Regions from separate parts of the Roseibium porphyridii genome, predicted to be linked through region 2. Evidence: riboswitches for the same ligand, from Rfam matches in the RefSeq annotation. Region 2 holds a riboswitch; the other holds the start of a gene.
What was found. Region 2 has a riboswitch for thiamine pyrophosphate ahead of thiM (hydroxyethylthiazole kinase). Riboswitches for the same ligand answer to the same signal wherever they lie in the genome.
Positions count from the first base shown of each region.

Region 1 (11,914 bases), 1.2 Mb from region 2:
GTACTATCAAAACCAGGGAAAGACACATCCTCGTCTTTTTTTCAGGCCAGCTTTCCATTGATTCGGCTTATGTAAGGTGCGCGATTTCATGCGAATCAGCATGATGTCGCATCAGTTTAGCATCGCGTTCCAGCCGGACCGCAACTATCGCAGCCACTGGGGCATTAAAAAGAGGAGTTGTTGAATGACACAAAAATCCTGGCGTGTGGCGTCTGTCTTGTCAGCTGCGTTCCTGTGTTTGTGTTTGTTTGCTGTCCCCCTCCCCTCTCAAGCGCAGTCCAGCGGCGATGAACCGATCCCGCCGGGCCAGACCTATGGCGAAGATGAAATCGTCAAGACTGGCCATCAGTTCTTCGGCTCTGTGTCTGGCGGCATTGCATCAGTTGTTGAGCGCGCCTTTTCCCAATATGGCGAACCAAACGGCTACATCCTGGGCGAAGAAGGATCCGGTGCGATCATCGCAGGCGCCCGGTACGGCGAAGGCCACCTTTACACGCGCAACGCCGGCAATCACAAAATTTTCTGGCAAGGTCCCTCGGTCGGGTGGGATTTTGGCGCCGACGGCGCCAGGGTCATGATGCTCATCTATAACCTGCCGACGGTGAATTCGGTCTATCAGCGTTTTGCCGGCGTGAACGGGTCCGCCTACCTGGTCGGCGGCGCAGGTATGACGGTTTTGTTGAAAAACGAGATCGTGCTTGTCCCTGTTAGGGCTGGTGTCGGCGCCCGTCTTGGGCTCAATCTGGGCTACCTGAAATTCACGGACAAGCCGACCTGGAACCCGTTCTAAGAGCAAACCCGCTGCAACCAGGCATGGCAACAAGGCTTTTACCTTGTTTTGAGTACACTTGGCGGCGCGCCCTCGGTCGTCTAATGATGGAGCGGTTGCGCCGAGAAAAGGAACCAGGAGCCAGACGTGATTGAAGCGGCGATGTATGTGGCACTCGGATTTTGTACGGCCGGTTTGATCGGCCTTGCGATCCTGCCTGCATTCTACCGCCGAGCCGCACGCCTGACGGAAGAGGCGCTTCGCGCCGTAAACCCGTCCAGCTATGCGGAAGTCAGGGCTGCCCAGGATCAGGCGCGCGCACGCCACGCAGTGGAATTGAGACGGGTCGAACGACAGCTTGAGAGCGAGCGCGAGAAAGCCTCCAAACACCATCTTGAAGCTACTCGCATGAAACGCGAGGTCGAGGCACTGGAACGGTCGCTCCAGGAGAAAGCCGACGAGATAAAGGCCAGACAAGCCAGCATTGAAAGCGACGAAAAGGCCGCCGATCTGCTCTCCGAGGAAGTTTCCACCCTCAAGAAGAAGCTGTCGGAGGCCGAAAAGTCACTTGCGGAAAGCTGGACCAAATCAGCAGAGGACAAACCTTCATCCGAGAGTGAGGAAAGCCCGAAAGACGAGAGCGGCTGGATGCCTGCCAGCGACACAATGGCACTTGCGACCATAACGGGGCTCGAGGCAGAGGTCGCAACACTCAAGGCAAAACTCTCCAAATACGAGCCAACTGTGGCCGGCGAAGTTCAGGCCGAGCGCGATGAAGCCGCCAGAAGTCGGCTGGCCGAACTGGAAGCCCAACTCGTCGACACGGAATCCAAGTATATCTCCGCACAGGCCGAAGTGACCCGGTTGTCGCTTGTCCTTGAAAGTTCCGGCAGCGCGGAAAACGAAATGAACGCCGATCTGAAAGAACAGTTGAACCGGATTTCCAACGAAAGCTCAGAACGACTGGCGAAACTGGAAAACAAGGAGCGTCAGCTGGCCCGGCTAACCGGACAGGTGAAAAGACTTCAGAACGACCTTGCCGGGGCCCCAGCCCTGAACGACCTCCGCAAGGAGTTTCGCAAGTTGGCGGACCGCGTGGCCACAGCTGACAAGGTTCTTGTCACCAAGAAATCTGCACAAGCTGCACCCGCGCCTGCCATTTCGAAAGCCGAAGAAGAGACAGGGCTGGCTGCGAAACCGAAACGACGCGTCAAGCGTTCCGCGAACGGTGCATCCGGGACTGAAAAACGCTCGGCCAAACGGACGGCACCCGAGACGGAGACACCGGCCAAGTCTGCCGACATTGCTTCCGCTGCTGAAGCACTTGTAAGCCGCATTGTTGCCTCCAACAGAGGAGCGCAACCCAAAAAATCCGGTGAACCTGATGCTGTGGTGGCAAATCAACTTTCTGAAGACAGCGCGCCTCAGGAAACAAAACCTGCCAAACAAAAAAAGAAAGATGTGGCTTGATCTTGAATGGTTAGGTCGGTCATCTAGGGTTTAAACGCTCAACTAGGATGACACGGCGCGTGATGTGCCGAACAAGAGCCCTGCCGATGCTGATTGAACGTCACAACGCCATATTGGAACTTGCCCGGCAACTGGGCCGCGTCAGTGTCGACGACCTGGCCAAACGCTTTGATGTCAGTCCGCAAACAATCCGCAAGGACCTGAACGAACTGTGTGAGCGCCGCTTGCTGGCCAGAACCCACGGTGGCGCGCTGCTGTCTTCCGGAATAGAGAACGTCGGCTATGAAGCAAGGCGTATCATCTCCAGCAAGGAAAAGGCCGACATAGGCGAAAGCGTGGCTGCGCTCATTCCCGACAACACCTCGATCTTCATTAACATCGGCACCACAACAGAGGCTGTTGCCCAGGCCTTGCTGCAGCATCGCGGGCTCATGGTCATAACCAACAATATCAATGTCGCAAGTTTGATGCGGGGCTATTCACAGATTGAGGTGGTTATCGCTGGCGGGGTCCTGCGGCATGCCGATGGTGGCATCGTCGGTGAGGCCGCGGTTGATTTCATGCGGCAGTTCAAGGTTGATTTTGCAGTCATAGGTGCTTCGGCAATCGATGCCGACGGGTCACTGCTGGATTATGATTACCGTGAAGTGAAGGTCACCAAAACCATCATGGACAACGCCCGTCACGTCATTCTGGCTGCCGACAGCACCAAGTTCGAGCGCACAGCCCCGGTCCGGGTCGGACACCTGTCACAGGTAACCACCTTTGTAACCGATCATTGCCCGCATCCTGAGTTTGCTCGCATTGCCAGCGAAGCTGAAGTGGACATGATTGAAACCGGCCGACAGCTGACCGAAAAATCTGCTTGATGAATTGAAAGTGCAGGAAACAGCGTGACCTGACCAATTTGCCGAAGGGCATCTGCCGTTTTTTCGAGAAAAGTTGGCACGCCCAACGGGACTCGAACCCGTGTTTCCGCCGTGAAAGGGCGGCGTCCTAGACCGCTAGACGATGGGCGCGCGGGGCTTGAATGGCAAAAGCTTCAAGCCAAGGACCGTGCGTATAAGGCTGCGCAAAGCATGACGCAACCCCTTTTGATCATTTTTTTCACACCTGAAGGTTTATCAACGCCGGAGTGTCGAAGTTGATGCGAACCGAAGGCGATCAACGTGAGACAAAATCCGTTCGGCCCAGGTTTTTTCCCGTCAGGGCATCAAAACGCAACAAGGCCGTCTTCGTGCCCTCGCGGACCAACACGAGCAGCATTCCGTCGGAAAGATCGGCAGACAGCACCTCCGCGTCCGGGCCAACCGCAACAGTTGCTGCGACACCGCCTTCTGCCGGACCGTCGTCATTTGTGTTGATCTTGTAAAGAATAGCTGCAAAGACAGCGATCAGACCGGCAAACATGATCAGGGATGAGCCAAGCAGCAGGCGTCTCAGTTTTACCTGAAGCTTCTGGGCAGCCGGATCAAGCGGCGCCTCATCAGCGTCTTCCCGAAAATCAGGTTGTGACATGACAGAAAATTCCCACGAAGATCCGGCTGACCTGGAGCCGGATTTCAGTTTAACGGTTGATGCAGCCGATGCTGGAGGGCGTCTGGATGCAGTGCTTGCAGCTCATCTGGAAGCTCTTAGCCGCAATAGGATCCAATCCCTGATCAAATCAGGAGACGTCACCGTCGGCGGCGCGAAAATAGTGGAGCCTAAATACCGGGTCAATGAAGGTGATGCACTTTGTCTGACTTTACCTGAAGCGGAGGACCCGGAACCGCAAGGCGAAGATATTCCGATAAATGTTGTCTTTGAAGACGAACACCTGATTGTTGTCGACAAACCGGCGGGTCTGGTGGTGCATCCAGGTGCAGGCAACTGGACAGGCACTTTGGTCAATGCGCTCATCCATCACTGTGGCGATAGCCTGTCTGGTATCGGCGGTATCAAGCGCCCGGGGATCGTTCACCGCATCGACAAGGACACTTCAGGCCTGCTCGTCGTGGCCAAAACCGACCAGGCACACCAGGGACTGGCAGCTCAATTTGCCGATCACGGACGCACTGGTCCGCTCGAACGGGCCTATTCAGCGCTTGTCTGGGGTGCGCCTTCGAGCCTCAAAGGAACAATTGACGCGAACCTGGCAAGGTCACAGTCCAACCGACAGAAGATCGCCGTGGTGAAGACCTCCGGCCGTCGGGCCATAACTCACTGGCAAGTGAAGGAAAGGTTCGGAAAAGACGATCAACCGGCGCTTGCCAGCTTGATGGAGTGCCGGCTGGAAACCGGCCGCACGCATCAGATCCGAGTTCATATGGCCCATATCGGCCATCCGCTGATCGGCGACAACGACTATGGGTCCGGTTTCAAAACGAAGGTCAATCGGCTTGAAGACCCACTCAGAACCCTTGTGGGCGACTTCAGCAGGCAGGCATTGCACGCAGGATTGCTGGCCTTCGAGCATCCCGTAAACGGTAAAACTTTGCGTTTTGAGAGCCCTTACCCACCTGATTTCGCAAAACTTTTGTCCGGATTACAAAAATTTTAGGAATGAATTCTGTTTTCCGCCCATGCAATCGCCTAAAATCTACCTATATTAAAACCTCTTGTGTGCCGTAATGGACACGATATCGCGTCTGTTTTCTCCCAAACATTCTTGCTTGCGCCTTAAGCGGAGCAACCGGAGAAGCCGGATGTAGACTTGACGAAAGGGGGCGCATGTTATGGCCCAGAACGTACCGACACTCACCGCAGGGGAAGGTGGCCTGAGCCGCTACCTGGATGAGATTCGCAAGTTTCCGATGCTGCAGCCGCAGGAAGAATACATGCTCGCCAAGCGCTACAAAGAGCATGAAGACCCCGCTGCAGCTGAACGCCTGGTCAATTCTCACCTTCGCCTTGTTGCAAAAATAGCTATGGGATACCGCGGCTACGGCCTGCCGATCGGAGAAGTGGTCTCTGAAGGCAACGTCGGTCTGATGCAAGCGGTGAAGCGCTTTGAGCCGGACAAAGGTTTCAGGCTCGCGACTTATGCCATGTGGTGGATCAAGGCCGCTATTCAGGAATATATTCTGCGTTCGTGGTCACTCGTCAAAATGGGAACCACTGCTAACCAGAAACGCCTGTTCTTCAACCTGCGACGCCTGAAAGGCAAAATCCAGGCTTTGGACGAAGGCGATCTCAAGCCGGATCAGGTAGCAGAAATCGCCACCCGCCTCGGTGTCTCCGAGGAAGAGGTGATTTCCATGAATCGCCGTCTGGGCGGTGATGCCAGCCTCAATGCCCCGGTGCGCGCCGAAGCTGATGCAGGCGAGTGGCAGGATTGGCTTGTCGACGAAAGCGACAGCCAGGAGACACTGCTCGCCAATCAGGAAGAGCTCGACCAGCGCCGCAAAATGCTGAGCGACGCCATGGACGTCTTGAACGACCGGGAGCGCCGGATTTTTGAGGCTCGCCGTCTTTCTGAGGATCCGATGACGCTTGAAGACCTTTCCGGGGAATTCGGCGTTAGCCGCGAACGCGTTCGCCAGATCGAAGTCCGCGCATTCGAAAAAGTCCAGAAAGCCGTTCGCAACAGCGCGCGTGCGAAGGATCAACCCGCACCCGTCGCTTAAATCGGAACATTACGGACTGCCCGAAGACGCTGGAGCCACCGCTCCAGCGTTTTTTTCTTTTAGCTCGGCGCCACCCTCTCGCTTGCGAACCCTCAGACCTGAATTTAGTCTGACCCGGTCTTAACGAAATGGGTGGCCATGCGCCGAGTTCTCAAAGCACTGTCGTCCAAGCGCGCTCTTGTCGCCATGATCGCCTGCGTCATCCTCGCTTTCATGACCGGGCTTCGAACCGCCGATCCGGATTTTCTGAAGTCCATTCGAGAGCTGACATTCGATCAGTATCAGCGTCTGCATCCAAGAGATTATCAAACCGCGCCGGTCCGCATCGTCGACCTTGATGAAGCATCGATTGCTGAAATCGGGCAATGGCCCTGGCCCCGCACAAAAATCGCGGAGATGGTTCGTGTACTGACGGATCTCGGCGCTGCAACAATCGTCTTTGATGTGGTCTTTTCCGAACCGGACAGAACATCGCCTGCTCAGCTAAAAAACTCTCTGGCCGCGACAACGCCGAGAGAGGTGCTGGAAGCCCTTGAGATCCTTCCCGACCATGACGAGCAGTTTGCGGATGCCATTGCCAAGGCACCAGTCGTGCTTGGTTTCGCCGTGACGCCGGATGAAACCGGGAGCAAACCGGTCAAAATTGCCGGGACGGCATTTGGTGGTCAGGATCCGGTATCCTTTCTTCCACCGTTTCCTGCTGCGGTCACGAACCTTGAAGTCTTGCAGAAATCGGCCAGTGGCATTGGTTCGATATCGATTTCCGAAGATGACAGAGAGGGCATTGTCCGGAGGGTTCCCCTGATTGTCAGTGACGGTGAACAGATTTACCCGAGCCTCGTCGCTGAAGCGTTGCGAGTTGCACAGGGCGCAAGCGGCATCATCGCAAGGTCAACCGGCTCAAGTTCAGAAAGCGCCACCGGTGATCCGGCTGTTACGGCCATAAAGATCGGCGACTTCACTCCCCCGACGACTGCTGCAGGCGAACTCTGGCTTTATTTTACCTCTGACAGGGATTTCCCGGAACGGTACGTATCTGCGCGCGACCTTTACGATCAGGAGAAACTTGCTGATCTCGTTCCATATTTCGAGGGGCAAATCGTTCTTGTCGGAACATCCGCCGTCGGCCTTCGGGACATCAGGGCAACGCCCCTGGGTGAACAGGTCCCTGGTGTATCCATCCATGCTCAGGCGTTGGAGCAAATCCTTTTCGATCAATATCTGTCGCGGCCTGATTGGGCCAACGGACTGGAAATCATTGCAACATTTCTGGCAGGTGCCATCATAATTCTGGCCATGCCCGCAATCGGCAGCATCGGCACCGCGGTCCTCGGCGGCCTGATGGTGACCGGGTTGATCGGCGGATCTGTATACCTCTTCTGGAACAACGGTCTGCTGATCGACCCGATCTACACCAGCCTCACGGTCTTGCTTGTTTTCACCGCCGCGACTGCGCTGCTCTACTTTCTCACCGAACGGGAGAAGAAATTCGTCAGACAGGCCTTCAGCCAGTATTTGTCTCCCGATCTCGTAAACCAGCTGGAACAAACGCCTGAACAGCTGGCGCTCGGCGGCGAAATCAGACCCATGACAATCCTGTTCATGGACATTCGCGGTTTCACCCCGATATCTGAACAGCTGACACCGGAAGAACTGGTGAGTTTTCTGAATACGCTTCTGTCGCCCTTGTCCGATGCCATCCAGGCAGAAGGAGGAACAATCGACAAATATATCGGCGACAGCATCATGGCGTTCTGGAACGCACCGCTGCACACACCGGACCATGCCGCCATGGCCTGCCGTGCAAGCCTTGCCATGCTCAAGGTCGTGGATGATCTGAATGCCCGGGATGCATTCCGTTTCAAAGCCAGAAAACTGAAATCGCAGTCGGTCAAGATCGGCATTGGGCTGAACAGCGGTGAAGCCTGTGTCGGCAACATGGGATCAGCCAGAAGGTTCAACTATTCGGTCATCGGAGACGCCGTCAACGTGGCCTCGCGGATTGAATCCAGCTGCAAGGCTGTTGGTTCGGAACTTCTCGTTTCAGAAGATACGCGCAACGCGGCACCAACCTTCGCCTATCTCGAAGCCGGCGAAATTGACCTGAAGGGCAAAAGCGAGCCGATCAAACTTTTCGCCTTGCTCGGTGATGAGGGCTTACGGAACTCGGAGGAATTCCGCGAACTGGAGGCAACGCATATCAGTCTGCTCAGCGCCGTCGCGGAAAATGACATTCAGGCGGCAGAGGACGCCTTGCAGAGCGCATTGCTTCTGGCGCCGTCCCTGATGGACTTTTACGGCCGCTTTGAGGACATGCTGGAAAACCTCAAAACGGTGGAGCCCACCAGCAGCGCCGCACAATAGTCGGCGCTGCCGGTTCGCAAAAAGCCTTTAACGGATCTCGACTGCGTATGTCTCCACCGGAACGACCTTGCTGATCAGTCCGGCTTCCGCCATGAACTCGGCAAAACGCTGATACCGACCTTCATCAAGAGCTGCCGGACGCTTTGCAAACCTTGGCAATGTGTCTGCCCAAGCGCGCTTGTTAAGCTCATCATTCAAATGGGGATAGGCCTCGATAAAGGCATTCCAAGCTTCATCAGGATGATTGGTCAGATAAACCGTCGCAGCTTCAACAGCTGCGAGAAACTTCTCATAGCGCGGGTCTTCAACCTGATCCTTGTTCACGACATAGATCAGCTCGTCAAAAACCGGAACGCCGTTCTCTTCTGGGAAGAACGCTTTGCCTTCTTTGCCTTCAATCTCGATCTGTGTGAGCTCGAAATTGCGATAGGCACCGATCACCGCATCGACCTGACCTGACATCAGGGCAGGCGACAGCGCGAAATTCACGTTGATCAACTCAACATCGTCCATGCTGAGACCAACCGAACGCAGCATTTGTCCAAGCATCGCATCTTCGAATCCGGACACGGAAAATCCGATCGTCTTGCCTTTGAGATCTGCGATTTCCTTGATCGGACCATCTTTCAGAACGATCAGGGAATTCAGTGGCGTCTCGACCAGCGTGCCAATCCAGGCGACCGGCAGTCCTTCCTCGATATGCGCGTGCAAAGTCGGTTGATAGGAAATTGCAATATCGCCCTGCCCGGCAGCCACCAGCTTGGGTGGCATTGCAGGGTCAGCCGGTTCGATCAATTCAACTTCCAAGCCTTCGGCTTCAAAAAAGCCCTTGGTCTGAGCGGTGATGACTGGTGCATGGTCCGGATTGGTGAACCAGTCCAGAAGCACCGTCAGCTTGTCCGCAGCATGCGCAGGTACCGCCGAAAGCACGGCGGCGGCAACTGTCAAAGACATGAGTGTTTTTTTCATTCAATCCTCCAGATTGTGGCAGTCAGTCTTCGACCTGCCATGGAACAAGAAGTTTGCTGAGATGCTCAACCGCATAGCGCAGAGCGAGCACCATGAGGGCGAGCAGGATGACGGCAGAAAACAGAAGATCGGCATTCCCGCGGGCGTTCGCCTGAAGCATGATGAAAGCAAGGCCGCCTTTGGCGCCCGCCCATTCGCCAACCACAGCGCCAATCGGCGCAAAAACGGCGGCCACACGAATGCCAGATACGAAGGCGGGCAGTGCTGCCGGCAGGCGAAAGACCCAAAGTTCACGAAAGCGGGGAACCCTGTAGAGGCGCGCCAGATCGACAAGCCCAGAATCGAGTCGCCTCAGACCGTCGTAAACCGTTGAGGTGACCGCAAAGAAGATGACCAGAATGGCCATGACAATCTTCGATGACATGCCGAACCCGAGCCAGAGAACAAGGACCGGTGCAATGGCAAAAACCGGCAAAGCCTGCGTCACCAGGATGGTCGGCATAACGATCCGTCCGGCCAACGGATAAAGCCAGATCCAAACAGCAAGCATCGCCCCGCAGCTGACGCCGAGGACAAAACCGATCACCGTTTCAAGCGCGGTGATACCGGCATGGTGCAACAAAAAGGGTGCGTTTGCAGGGAATGACCGCAGCACTTCGAGCGGTCCGGGAAGCATGAATGAAGGCGGCTCAAACAAAACGACCAGCAGCGTCCAAATGCCAAAAATGACCAGGACTCCCACAAGAAACTTGCCACAAACTGTCAGGAATGCGCTCATACCGCCTCCAAAAGGCGGTTCAACGGCTCTGGAACCGGCTTATGATCGAGAGGCTTGTTCCAAAAATCAAACCTCTGCTCTTTCAAGCAAACAGACATAGGATCTCCCGTCGTCGGACAGACCGACACTGACAATGGAGATCCGGGATTTGGCTAAGGATTCCGTCCCTTCGCCGGCATGACCCGGATCAGGTTCTAAGGGTTCGGCAACTTGCCATCTCAGTTCCGCAACACGGAACACCCCTCGGACCGAGACGGACCATGCCTAACCTTTTGGAAAAAGGCAAGACATGGAACGATCTGTTTTTGAAATTTCGGAAAAGCCCTGGCTGTTAGCCCGCTTGCCAGGATGAAATCGCCTTTTCAACGGCATCTTCACCAGCAGCACCTTTTTCGAGTGTCAGGATACCGCGCTTGCCGTTTTCATACAGCATCGGAATATCGATCCAGCCCCTCTCCCTAAGAAGAGCCATATTGCGTTGCTGCTCATTGGGCAGGCTCGAAAGTGCAATCCAGAAGAAACCGGGAGACACTTTCACCGACGCACCGATCAGCGCATCGCCCCGGGCTTCTTCAGTCGGTTTCATCACAAGACCTGGGACGTTGACGACATCTCCAGAGGCAAAGTTTTCCGGAAACTCGTATTTGATCTCAACAAGGTGACTTGCCGGAAGTGAGGTGTCGTCATTGGGCTTGATACGAATATCGACCTTGACGTCGCGTTCGGGAATTTCGATTTCAGCGCTCAGCACCGCCTGCGACCTGCCATCGAGATTGGTTTCCTCTTCGATGTTCCAGACAACCGCTCCCTGTGCGGCTGTTCCGGAGCCACCGGTGTCTTCGCCTTCTTCGTAGAGAATGGAGCGCTGTATGCCGTTGTCCTGGCTTACAGGTGAGTCAGTGGTCGCCGGTGTTTCAGGTGCAACAGCCACAAGGTTGTCATCAGCCGGGGCCGGCGGCGTGGCTTCGATACCCGGAACCGGAGCAGCATCGGCTGCCGGTGGTGTCGGAGCCGGTTCGCTTTCAATACTGGTCACGATCGACGGCTGCGAGGGCGTTGGAGCCGGCTCGTCAGCCTGCGGCGTGATTGTTGTGGTGGTAACGGTTCTGGCGTCCGGAGCTACCACATCTCCATCGCTGACACCCTCGCCGCCATCCAGCAACCTGTCTGAGATTTTTGAGGAATCGCTGTCGTCCGTTGGCACTTCGCTTGTGGGAACCTGGGTGTCCGTGCTCGGCGGCACAACAGCTGCGCTCGAGGTGTCTTCCGTTTGACTTGCGACACGTTCTTCTGAGTTCTGTCCGCCGATCGAGAGCAGGAAATAGGCACCTGCACCAACAACAGCAAGCGCCAAGACTGCTGCGATTGCGATTGGCAACCAACGCTTTCCCGCACTGTCGCCGCGCAAAGCGTCGGAAGCCTTCGGGCGGTCCTTGCGTGATCGCTTGGCCTTCTTAGTCGGCTCTTCCTTTGCAGCCGGCGCAGGTTCGTCGGCATAAAGCCCTGCGTCCGCCGCCAATCCCGGTTCGCCAGCCTGCTCCGCAGCTACAGGGTCCGCATTAGCAGTTTGAGGTGCCGGAGCATCAAATGCCGGTTCTTTGCGTTCTGGAACCGGGTCGGATGCGGCCTGCTCGGCAGCTACCGGATCAACGGCTTCCTTCGCCTGCTGCACGGCCTGGCTCGTGGCCACTCCAAGACCTTCGGCTTCCGTGAGGGTCTCTTTCAATGGCGAAGGTGTGTCTTCCATCGCGGGAGCTGGCGCATCGGGCTCAACCCTCGGCGGATCCTGAGACGCCTGAACTGGTGCCTCTGCCATTGGCTCCGGTGCTGGCTCTGATGCCTTTGGCGCAGCTTCGCCACCCGCAGCTCCAGTCGGACTGAGACCAAGACTTTCACGAGCCGCTTCGGCTTCAACCTTGCGAATAGCTTCTTCAAGACGAAGTTGCTCAGCCGTTA
Region 1 is NZ_CP120863.1:1,119,753-1,131,666, reverse strand. It holds gene K1718_RS05385 (YHS domain-containing (seleno)protein) at 1-28, opposite strand, end outside; gene K1718_RS05380 (DUF1134 domain-containing protein) at 185-790, shown strand; gene K1718_RS05375 (coiled-coil domain-containing protein) at 917-2,239, shown strand; gene K1718_RS05370 (DeoR/GlpR family DNA-binding transcription regulator) at 2,326-3,108, shown strand; tRNA gene K1718_RS05365 (tRNA-Glu) at 3,183-3,258, opposite strand; gene K1718_RS05360 (hypothetical protein) at 3,404-3,757, opposite strand; gene K1718_RS05355 (RluA family pseudouridine synthase) at 3,756-4,781, shown strand; gene rpoH (RNA polymerase sigma factor RpoH) at 4,957-5,847, shown strand; gene K1718_RS05345 (CHASE2 domain-containing protein) at 5,986-8,211, shown strand; gene K1718_RS05340 (ABC transporter substrate-binding protein) at 8,239-9,180, opposite strand; gene K1718_RS05335 (ABC transporter permease) at 9,203-9,958, opposite strand; TPP riboswitch at 10,106-10,212, opposite strand; gene K1718_RS05330 (hypothetical protein) at 10,290-11,914, opposite strand, start outside.
Region 1: it holds a riboswitch for thiamine pyrophosphate, as region 2 does, so the genes downstream of both, K1718_RS05335 (ABC transporter permease) here and thiM (hydroxyethylthiazole kinase) in region 2, are expected to answer to the same signal.

Region 2 (11,914 bases):
AGCAACACCTTGTGCATGATTGCCGGATGAACACGCGACGACCCCATTTGGCCTGTCATTTTCAGGAATGAGACTGAGCCGGTTGAAAGCACCCCGAAACTTGAATGACCCGCTTCTTTGCAGGTTCTCCGGCTTGATCAGCACAGTCGCCCCTGTGAGTTCATCAAGCAACGGATGGCGAAGAACTGGTGTCAGCAGCGCTTCTCCACGAATTCGTTCAGCCGCTGCTTCTATGTCTAAGAAAGATAAGGCCTTTCCGGAATAAGCGGCCGACTCTCCATCGGAGGGCATGGCATCAGTCTTGTTCATCGACACTCACCTCAGTCACTTTAGGGAAGTCCGATGACTAGTGAGAAATCGGCTCAATATCAACAAGCCGGCAAGAATGAACCACATCACTTGGGAGAAACACCGCAACTTCCCGGCTTCATTCAGCTGCGTTCGCTTCGGCAAACTGGGTATTGTGAAAGTCTCGCGCCCTAATGCAATTGTCCAGAAACTGATGAGCGCTCGCAGCCCAGGTGTAATTCATCGCAATCTTGCGGCAATGCTCACGCGGGATATCAAGCGCCGCTTCAGCTGCCTCCTGCAGATTTTCAGACAAGATGCCCGCGCCGGTATCACCGATGACATCCAGAGGCCCCATCACGGGATAAGCGGCGACCGGCACTCCGCAAGCAAGTGCCTCCAGCATGACATTGCCGAATGTATCGGTGAGCGATGGGAAAACGAAGACATCGCCATCGGAATAGTGCCGGGCAAGTGCTTCACCGACCATTGCACCTGTGAAGTGGACGTCAGCATATTCACGGCGAAGCACTTCAAGTTGGGGGCCGCCGCCAACAACGACCTTTGAGCCCTTCAGCTTGAGGTCCAGGAACGCCTTGATGTTCTTTTCAACCGCGACACGCCCGACATACATAAAGACAGGCCTTGGCAAGTCGGCTGGAAGAACGGCCCCTTCATAAGGCTTGAAAAGTTGCTCATCGACGCCTCGGGACCAGCGCATCAGGTTCTTGAACCCGCGCTTGCGAAGATCCTGCTCAAGAGACCGGGTTGCGACCATGCAACCGCACCCTGCGTTATGGAACCGGCGAAGCCAGCCATAGGACCAGTTCAACGGAACGGGCAGACGTGCAGACACATATTCTGGAAACCGCGTGTGGTAGCTCGTCGTGAATGGCAGGCCGGTCTTTTTGGCAACACTTGCAGCAAGCACTCCGAGCGGCCCCTCGGTTGCTATATGCAGATGTTCGCAGTCATATTCCTCGATTTTGCGGCGAACCATGCCCCGATGCGCAAGGGATAGCCGGATTTCAGGATAGGTGGGGCATGGCAGCGTTAGAAAGGCCTGAGGCGACAAGACCTCAACACGAACGCCAATCGCTTCCAGCTCCTCAGCAGTTCGCTCCAGGGATCTGACAACACCGTTGATCTGCGGATGCCAGGCATCCGTCACAATCAGAATGGAACTCATGCGGCGACCGAAGCTTCCTTCGCCTCCACCGGCACGGCTCCCAACCGGGCGCTGTTCACCCATCGTATCACCTCAAACGTCCCATCATGGTGCTCAGCAACCGCAGTGCAGCTCTCCACCCAGTCTCCGGTGTTGATATAGTGAATGCCGTTCATATCACGGTTGGCAGCATGGTGAATGTGCCCGCAAATGACACCATCAACACCCTGGCGCCTTGCCTCTTCGGAAAGGGCTTCTTCGAACCGTCCAATAAAGCTTACCGCATTTTTGACCTTCAGCTTCGCCCAGGCAGAGAGCGACCAGTAAGTCAGGCCCAGGCGGCGGCGTACCAGGTTAACCCAGGTGTTGACGTTCAGCGCCGTCACATAGGCTTTGTCTCCGAAGAATGCGAGCCATTTGGCGTGTCGGATCACAACGTCGAACTGGTCTCCATGTATGACCAGATATCGTTTTCCGTTCGCCGCTTCATGCACGATGCTATCGGCAACCTCTACACCTCCGAAATGAGTGCCCAGAAAGTTTCTCAGGAACTCGTCGTGATTGCCGGGAATGTATAGAACACGTGCGCCCTTTCGGCCTTTGCGAAGGATTTTCTGGACCACATCATTGTGCAGTTGTGGCCAGTGCCAGGACCGTTTCAACCGCCAACCGTCGACAATATCTCCCACGAGATATACCGTCTCGGCGTCGTTTTCCTTCAGAAAGTCCAGCAGCAGTTCAGCTTGGCAACCACGTGTGCCCAAGTGCACATCCGAGATGAACAGGGCCCTGTAGTGGCGCGATGCCTCCGAGACAGACATAGCAATTCTCCAAATACCTTTTGGAGCGCTTTAGACGCGATTCAGGTATCACTATTGTGACAAAACGCCAGGGATACCGCCGAGGTTCTGATTTCCGGCGATTATGATTAACGTTGGATCAGTCCGCAAAACGTCAAGATTTCTAGCTGAAACAACCTGACCTTACGCCAATCCCCTACCTGCAAGAGCCTGTTTCAGCTATCAGATTGACGGCACATTCGTAGGCAGCCAAAAGAGGCAACACGATTGCCCAAAGAGGAGACAAGAAATGGACCTGGGTCTAAGCGGTAAAAAGGCCATCATCTGCGCATCCAGCCGAGGCCTGGGTCGGGGCTGTGCGGAAGCCTTGGCAGAAGCGGGATGCGACATTGTTCTGAACGGGCGCAACGAATCCGTGCTTGCCGCGACCAAATCCGCCATTCAGGAACGCTACGATGTAAGCGTCCAAAGCGTCGCTGCCGACGTCTCAACCCGTGAGGGTCAGGACGCTTTGCTTGCGGCCTGCTCAGCACCCGACATTCTGATCAACAACAACGGCGGTCCACCTCGCCGGGACTACACCGAACTCACCCGGGAAGCACTGCTCGAAGGCACGGTTCAGAACTTCGTCACACCAATCGAATTGATCCAGGCCGTAGTGCCTTCAATGAAGGAACGCGGTTTCGGGAGGATCGTCAACATCACGTCCCTTTCAGTCAAAATGCCGATTGAAGGGCTGGATCTTTCCAGCGGAGCGCGGGCGGGTCTCACAGCCTTTCTGGCCGGTGTAAGCCGTCAACTGGCTCCCCACGGCGTCACGGTAAACAACATCCTGCCCGGCAAGATGGATACGGACCGCCTGAAAGGCGGCTTTGAACTGTCTGCAAAACAGTCCGGCAAAAGCGTCGCCGCGGTCCGCGAGGAACAGGCAGCCGGCATCCCGATAGGGCGATTTGGCAACGCGGAGGAGTTCGGTCAGGCCTGTGCATTCTTGTGCTCACAATATGCCGGCTACATCACCGGACAGAACCTCCTGATTGACGGCGGCCTTTATCCAGCAGCGTTTTAAGAGACCGCTCCTTCAAATAAAAAGGCCGGGGTTTTCCCCGGCCCATTGCATTCCCACTTTGACTTGATCAGAACTTGTAACGCAGCGACGCTGAAATGATGTTCACATGGCTGTCGACATCGGCAGTGTAGGTGCCGAAGGTCGCGTTAAAGTCCTGGTGGTTGGAATCGATATTGATCTTTGTCGATTCCGGGATGATGTGCGTGTACCCCAAATCAAAAGACAGATGCTTGTTGAAGTTGTAGCTTGCACCTGCGGAGAGCCACCAGCGATTGTTGTCCGGCAAACGGGTCGAGCGGATATCCTCGTCGATCGGTGAGATTTCGTAGCCAAGACCAGCGCGAAAGGTCAGCTTCTCGTTGTAGTCGTATTCCCCACCAAGCGAGAAAAACCAGCCGTCATCATAGTTGAAATGAAGCGTGGTCAGCGCTGCGCCGGTTGCATCGGAAATTGCACGCGGCGATTTCAACCGGCTCCAGTTTGTCCATTCAACGGTACCCAATACACGAATTTTGTCAGTGATTTTTTGCCGGGCAGAAATGTTGACCATATCGGGCGTTACGACACCAAGGCCGATGGCCCGGGTCACACCTCCAACGATCAGGTCACCATCAAGGTCATGACCGACGCCGGAACGATAACCGACACCGATTTCCGTACCCTCCATCGGGCGTACCGTCAGACCGGCCGTAACACCATAGCCGATGCTGCTGCCCGAGATTTCGTTCGAACGCGGAAACCCTGCTCCCGAGGTCGCGTCAGCCGACTTCAGCGAGACATCGAGATATTGAACCTGAATACCGACGGCCAACGAAAACATCTCGTTGATCTGAAGCGCAACAGCCGGATTGACGTTTAGCGAGAACACCGACGACGATCTTGAATAGAACTGAGCCGCCCAGTTTTGCTCCGGTTTGGTAGACAATCCGAAGGGCGCATTGACGCCGACACCGAAAATCAGTTGGTCGTTCAGCCGATAGGCGGCATAGGATGCCGGAATAAAAGCATCAGACGCGATGTCGCCGCTTCCGATAGATGATGTCCCAAGCGCTCCCCCGCTGAGCGTTCCATCGATTTCCGAGACCGGGAAAAGCCCTGTGTTGTGCGCCTCGACAGTCAGGCCCTGTTGCGCACCTATCAGCGACGCCGGGTTCCAGTACATAGAGGATATACCACCGCCCGAAGTTCCATAGCCTGCGAATGACAGCCCCTGATAATAAGAGCTTTGCTCACGAAGAGCGAAGCCCCCTGCATGCGCACTGGTCGCAACTACAGATAGAATAATTGCAGAAGTTGTAAGTAGTAGTGTTCTTTTGTCTGCCCACGGCATTACGTTTTCTCCCGTCCTCATGCCCAAGGATGTTTCGTGACATCTCTAGACAGGTTTCCCGGAGAACGAAGACCGATTCAACACGTTAAAAAACTCAATCAGCTTTAAGAAAAACTTTGCTGCAGCGCGAAATACGCCTTAATCAGACAGGTTATTCTCTTAGGCAGGATCATAACACTGACAAAAGGTTCGCTTCTGAGACTGTTTGTCACGTTGGCGACACACTTTCACACGATTGCCTAGAAAATAGGCAATCGAGAGACAACCTTCCGATAACGTCAATTAACCTGTGGACGTTGCGGCTTTGCCACACGTACCCCAAGGGAATATGCCGCCCTTGTTGGACAAACTTCCGCAGAAACACTGGCAATTTGCACAATCCATAGAAAGGCAGATTTGAAGACTGTGCCCCGTTTGGTGACCTCAAAAGGTCTCCGAGATGCCGAAATCACCCCGAATTCAGATCGAATTTTCCAAGAAATCACCTGCTTCAAGGGCACAACCTGTGTGTGTCATCGCCCTGCACATCCATGTGGTTGTTGACGCAACTGCCTGATATGCAGTTGCGAAACCGGCAGTGCCAGACCGGGACGGGACGGCACTGCCGAAAGTCACTTCACACACTGTCGTCTCTGGCTGTCATGAAGCTGCGCATTGCCACGCTGCTCCAGGGACCAAGTCTGTGCTTCGCCGTCTGGTGACTTTCATAGATGCGTTTCGCCAAGGGGTCTTTCTCGGCAAACTCTGTCAGGACGATTCCCGCGGTTTCTTTCAGCGCACTCATGATGTCATCGGGATAAGGCAACACGCTGACGCCGTCTTCGTCCTGAAGCAGCTGTAATGAGCCCGCGTTTTCCCAATCACTTTCAGCAAGTGCCCGTCCGTTCTCCGCACGGCATGCTTCAAGCAAGACACTCTGAAAGTCTTCAGGCAACCGATCAAATGCATCCTGATTGAAAAGGGCTTCACCAGTGCCGTTGGGTTCATGAAAGCCAGGCGAATAGTAGGACTTGGCGACTTTCTGAAAACCCATTGCCCGATCGGACCAGGGACCAAGAAACTCGGTAGCATCGAGAACACCCGATTGAAGTGCTTGAAAAAGTTCCCCAGGCGGCAGTCCCACGGGCGTTGCCCCGAGACGACGCATCACTTCGCCGCCAAGGCCCGGCATCCGGATTTTCAGTCCCTTGAGGTCATCAAGCCCTTGAAGCTCTTTTTTGTACCAGCCGCCCATCTGGACGCCCGTATTGCCCGCCATGACAGGTTTCAGTCCAAATGGGGCATAAAGCTCGTCCCAAAGTGCTTGTCCGCCGCCGCGTTCGATCCAGGAGATATGCTCGTATGGCAACAGTCCGAAGGGGATGGCCGTAAAGAACACCGAAGCCGGGATTTTGCCTTGCCAGAAGAACGATGCCGTATGCGCCATTTCAGCCGTTCCGGCCGACACTGCATCAAACACGCCGAGCGCCGGAACCAATTCACCCGCTGCATAAAGCCGGATCTGAAAACGGCCATTGGACATAGCCGCGACCTGATCGGCTATCCTCTGTGCACTCACACCTGGGCCCGGCAGGTTCTTCGGCCAGGAGGTAACCATCTTCCATTCGATGGGATCAGCATCGTCCGCGATTGCCGGCACTGCGAGCACGGAAGCGCCTGAAAGGGCCGATGCTCCCAGCAAGGACCGGCGGTTGATGAGACGTCCTTCTGACGATTTCATGTCCGTCATCTCATTAGCTCCAAAGGGAATGAAAGTGGTGCACTGGCCCGTGTCCCTGGCCGATGTTGAGCAAATCAGACGCGGCAATAGCTGCCTGTATGTAGCTCTTTGCTGATCTGACCGAGGCTTCAAGCCCCTGCCCCTTGGCAAGCCCTGCGGCAATCGCAGATGACAGGGTACAACCGGTTCCGTGCGTGTTGCCCGTGGCAATTCGAACGTCACGAAGCCAGATCGCCGGCCCATTCGGTGTCAGGAAAAGGTCTGCACTCTCCTGACCGGTTCCATGCCCGCCTTTGAGCAGAACGGACTGCGCGCCCATCTTGAGAAGATGCTCAGCCTGCTCCTGCATCTGTGCTTCTGTTTCGGCGACATCCGTTTCAAGCATTCTGGCCGCTTCGTGAAGATTGGGCGTGATTACCTCCGCGAGAGGTACAAGAAGCTCGATTAGACTGGAGACAGCGCTGGTTTGGAGCAGAGGGTCGCCTGAAGCGGCAACCATCACCGGATCAAGGACAACTGGTCCGGTTGAGTGGGCTCCAAGCCCCTCAGCAACAGCTTCTATGATCGGCACCTTTGAGAGCATCCCGATTTTGGTCGCCCCGACATTCAAATCGGAATAGACGGCATCCATCTGCGCCCGCACAAAATCGGGTGGTATATCGTGAATGGCGCTCACGCCAAGGGTGTTTTGCGCAGTCAAGGCGGTCAGGACGCTGGCCCCATACACGCCGTTTGCCGAAAAGGATTTCAGATCAGCTTGAATGCCGGCGCCACCGCCGGAATCAGAGCCTGCAATCGTCACCGCAATCGCGGTCATGGTGTCCTCCTTCGAAAATCTGGAATTCTGATGCTTAAGCGCTGCGAAGACGGGCTTCGATATCGCTGAGGCTGAGGCTGTAAAGAGCATCGAGCAACTCAGGCACGAACGTGCCCGGGCCCGCTGCCTGACCGGCAGCAACTTCACCTGCAATGTTGAACACCGACAAACCGGCCGCAGCCGCCAATGCTGTGTCCTTCTCGACACTGGCAAATGCTGCCAAAACGGCACCACCTGCACACCCGGTCGCCGTCACGCGCGCCATCAGGGGATCGCCGTTGAGAAGATGGAAATCTCTCTTGCGGCTTTCGATCTTGTCCCGTTCTCCGGTTACGGCAAGAACCGTTCCCTGCGCAATCAGTGCCTCGACATCTGCCCGGTCGTGAAAAAGAGCGTTCTGTTCAGCCTCGTTCAGGCGAACGAGATCCGGCTGAAAAGCCAAAAGCTCCTTGGCGAAAGCGCATCGCACCGGCGACAGGTTCACAAAGACCGGGTCGATCAGGACAGGATGATTGTTCTCCCGCGCGGCTGCCACGGCCAACGGAATGGCTGCACGGCGGGTTTCGTCAAGCGTGCCAAGATTGACCAGAAGCGCATCCGCACCGGCGGCGAAACTCGCAACCTCCTGCGGCGCAATGGTCATGGAAGGAATGGCACCAAGTGCGAGCAGCACATTGGCGGTAAAACCCTGCGCAACGGCATTGGTTATTGCGTGAACGCGCGGTGTTCGCCGGCGCACACGCTGCAGAAGATCAAAAACCGTCTCGGGTTGAAGATCTTGCGTTGAAGCCGCGATTGAGAGGCTCATGTGTTCCCCCCGGGCATCGTCGGTTTCAGGCCGGAAAATTCTGCAGGATTGAAAAAGGCTATTGCCAGAGACATCGTCATCTCAAATCCCTCCGCCGGTACCAGCCGGATCAGGTTCAAGGAGTTGGCAAGTCGCCTCTCAGCCCGCGCCACAATGGCCGGGCACCCCCATGAGATGCTTGCACTGCTAACAAGGCTGACAACGGATTGCAAGTACCTGCCCAAAGGCTTGTCGGCATCTGCAATTGACTGTGGCGAGGAGATGCGCGATGTCCTTGAGAGCAATTTAATCCAACGCGCCAAACGTCCGGAGCTCCGTATGACCCCGTTTTTCGTGATGATCAAATGCCAACTGGGCGAGACCTATCAGGTTGCCAGCGCTATCGCAGATGCAGAAATCGCGTCGGAAGTCTATTCCACCAGTGGCGATTATGATCTTCTGGTCAAGTTCTATGTCGAAAGCGACGCGGATATCGGCCATTTCGTCAATGAAAAGGTGCATCCTATCGATGGGATTCAGGACACCAAGACGATCATTACTTTCAAAGCCTTTTAAGGCACTGCAAGCAGGAGCCGAAAAATGCGCATGATGAAATCCGCCTTGCTATCCGCCACCCTCTGCATTCTTCCAGTCACCGCGAGTGTACCGGCAAAGGCACAAGGCATGCCGCCGGAACAGATCAAGCAAATTCTTGAAGTCACCAAGACCAGCTGGGTGGCCTTCCGGGACTGGGAAGGCCAGGACCTCATCTATTTTACCCACCTTGAAGCCTGGAAATGTGGCATCGACTACGTCTTCTTCGGCCTGAATGGAAGTCCGTTGGAAGAAATCTGGGAGCTGGATGCGTGTGACCCGGACAATCCGAATGCTGTTTTGAAAGACAAGCCGTATCTGGAAATGCCGGACGGCTCTGTTCAATCCATCAGCGTTCAGCTTGTCTTTCCGGACGGCACCAAAAGCACGGTCGAGACCTTCCCCTACAAGCCACAATGACCAACGACACTTGGCACAAAGCCTGACCCTGCGGTCACGACTTTGACGGTGAGGACGCTCTTCGTGCCTTGGTTCTGTCGAGGCCAAGCCTGTGCTCGCGGTAAATCACGAAAATGCCGGCAGCAATGACAATCATCGCTCCGAGCACCACCTCTGTAACCGGCACTTCGGAAAAGATCAGCCAGCCGACGATAATCGCCCACAGCATGTTGACGTAGTCGAACGGAGCAATGGTTGAGGCTTCCGCGTAGCGATAGCTTTGCGTCAGAAAAATCTGTCCGACCCCACCGGCAAGCCCGATCAGAACCAGCAGTCCCGCAGTCGATGCATCCGGCCAGACCCAGGCTTGCCCAGACGCAAGCAGGCCCAAGGGAAAGGTCAGCAAAGACAGCAAGGTGGCAGCACCAGCAAACCAGGTGACGATGGTTGACGTGCGTTCCGTCTCGCACAGCTTTCGCACTGTGATCATGGCCAGCGCGGCAAAACCTGCACCCGTCACACCAATCAGCGCGCCAAGCGCCGAAGCATTGTCGAGTTGCCCTTCCCCCAGATGGGGAGACAAGACGACGAGAATGCCTAAAAAGCCGACGCCGACCGCACTCCAACGGTAGATGCGCACCTGTTCGCCAAGCAGAAAAAACGCGAGAACAACCACGATCAGGGGTGTGGCAAAACCGATCGCGGTCGCATCCGGCAATGGCAGCAGATAGAGCGCAGTAAAGCCGCACACCATTGCTGATAGTCCGACGGCAGCGCGCGTCAGGTGGCCCTTTGGGTTCTGTGTTTGAAAGGCAAGCCCAAGTTCGCCTCGAAAAGCAACCATCAACAGAACCGGGAACAGACCGAAAAAGTTTCGTGCGAAAACAAGTTGACCAATTGGCACGGTTTCAGCTGCGATCTTCAGCGCGGTTGCCATGACGAAAAACGCAATTGTCGAGGCCAGCTTCAGTGAAATACCGAGCATGGGCGCATGACGCGTCATGCCGGTCGGTGCAGGCTGCCGTTTCAATCGGGTTTTCACGCTTGCAAGCGTCATGACGAATTCCAGGAACCGGCGCAATGAAAACGTCTTGCCCGTGATGCACCGGACTGGAAATCACGTGACGTTGAACAGAAACTGCCATCGACTGAAAGCTCAGCCGCATCAAGAAACGGATCGCCTTGAAAAGGCAGTTTTGGGGCGGGGTCTTAAATGAGTAGCCTGAACAGTATCTGTCCTGTGCGCATCATTTGCAACGCCGCTCTTGAAATTCGTCATCAGGAGATACGAGCGCAAGCGGGATCAGACGCCATCCGGCGACGCGGTTTCAAATCGCTGGAACCACTCAGAATGTCTTCTGCCAATCGGACTTTGGTCTGCATCGTCATAGCTTTAGCGCCATGCACAAGCACAGCCCTGCAGCTCTTTTGTCGCAAATCTCTGCCTGTTTGACGCCTGAAATTGTTCTTTCAGGCTGCCAATCCCTAGAGCTTAGCCTCTTTTTCCGACAGCAGTCTCGCCAGTTCTTCCGGCGGCATCGTCTCGCGCTCGGCGATGGACACTTCAAAGCCCTTGAGGCGTTTGTAGATGGAAAGCAGTTCGATAATCGTCGACCAGGAATTCACCAGATACTGGAAGGAATTCGAGACCTGGCCAAACGCCGTCAGGATCTGCTGGACGATACCGTATGTGATCGTACCGGCGACAATCGTTGGTACCAGAATGAAATACGTGAACATGTTGTCGGCCTGCAGATAGAACCCGCGCGCCAGATTGAAATAGAGGTAATGAAAATAGAGACGGAAGTAGTTCTTCCTTACATTGCTGAATAGCTCGGTGAGAGTTGGCGGCTGAGCCCTGTGCTCATGATCCTCACCATAGACGAGCTCTTTTCGGTACGCGGCTTCAACCCGTTGGTTGTGAAACTCAAGTCCGGGCAGCCTGATCCCGACCACGGCAAGCAGAACGGTCCCGAACAATGACCACAAAATGGCTGCGGTGAAGAGAGGCGCGGGGATTTCACCAACAATCGGCAAGGTGCTGACATAAGTCGACAGACTGAAAAGCACAGGAAGGAACGCAATCAGCGTCATGACGGCATCGATCATGGAAACACCCAGGCCTTCCATGATGGAGGCAAAGCGCATCGTATCTTCCTGAATACGCTGCGAAGCACCCTCAATGTGACGAACATTGCCCCACTTGGCGACGTAATAGTCGTTCATCGCGGTACGCCAGCGGAAGATATAGTGGCTGACAAAGAACCTGTTCATCACAAACAGTGCCATCGACAGCCCTGCAATCTGCGCGAACATCAGCATGAGCATGTAAAAATCGGCGGCAACAACGCCTTTGTCGCCTTCCAGCGCATTTTGCAGCGTATCCCCGAAGGGTCGCCGCCAGTTGTTGATCGCCACCGAAACCTGAACCGAAAAATAGGTGATGAAAATGATCAGAGAAGAACCCCAGACGGACCATACATGCCATCTGTGATCGCGCTCGAAATACCACCAGAAACCGCCGAAAAGCACGGTGCAAACGGCGTAGTAGATGTAGAACCACAAGAAGTCGGGTGTCACGAAAAACCTGAGATCGATCGGGGGTGGACCTTCAGGTGCAGTTCCAAGCCCCAGGCTTGGACCAAGGTCACTGGCAAATCCGTACCAGACGATTACTGCAGCAAGCGACCATATCGCGGCAGACAGGAAAAACAGTTTTGGTTTCGGAAAGAAGGATTGAAACACAAGTAAATTCCTGACTGTTCGGTTTAATGAGTGACGATCAGAGCCGCCAGATAGTCAAACTGTGCTTGGTAACGACGAAATCAAGCAAGAAGCTGAATAACACTATTCACACAATTATAAACACTACAGCGTCTAGCCGTAGTCCCAGGTGACACAACAACACTCAAATTCCTGTGTGGCGTCGCTGTGACTTGCAC
Region 2 is NZ_CP120863.1:2,313,323-2,325,236, reverse strand. It holds gene K1718_RS10865 (threonine ammonia-lyase) at 1-291, opposite strand, end outside; gene K1718_RS10860 (glycosyltransferase family 4 protein) at 428-1,477, opposite strand; gene K1718_RS10855 (UDP-2,3-diacylglucosamine diphosphatase) at 1,474-2,277, opposite strand; gene K1718_RS10850 (SDR family oxidoreductase) at 2,546-3,325, shown strand; gene K1718_RS10845 (OmpP1/FadL family transporter) at 3,393-4,655, opposite strand; gene K1718_RS10840 (TRAP transporter substrate-binding protein) at 5,272-6,384, opposite strand; gene thiD (bifunctional hydroxymethylpyrimidine kinase/phosphomethylpyrimidine kinase) at 6,389-7,192, opposite strand; gene thiM (hydroxyethylthiazole kinase) at 7,227-8,000, opposite strand; TPP riboswitch at 8,069-8,179, opposite strand; gene K1718_RS10825 (Lrp/AsnC ligand binding domain-containing protein) at 8,319-8,555, shown strand; gene K1718_RS10820 (hypothetical protein) at 8,580-8,993, shown strand; gene K1718_RS10815 (DMT family transporter) at 9,028-10,029, opposite strand; gene sbmA (peptide antibiotic transporter SbmA) at 10,458-11,717, opposite strand.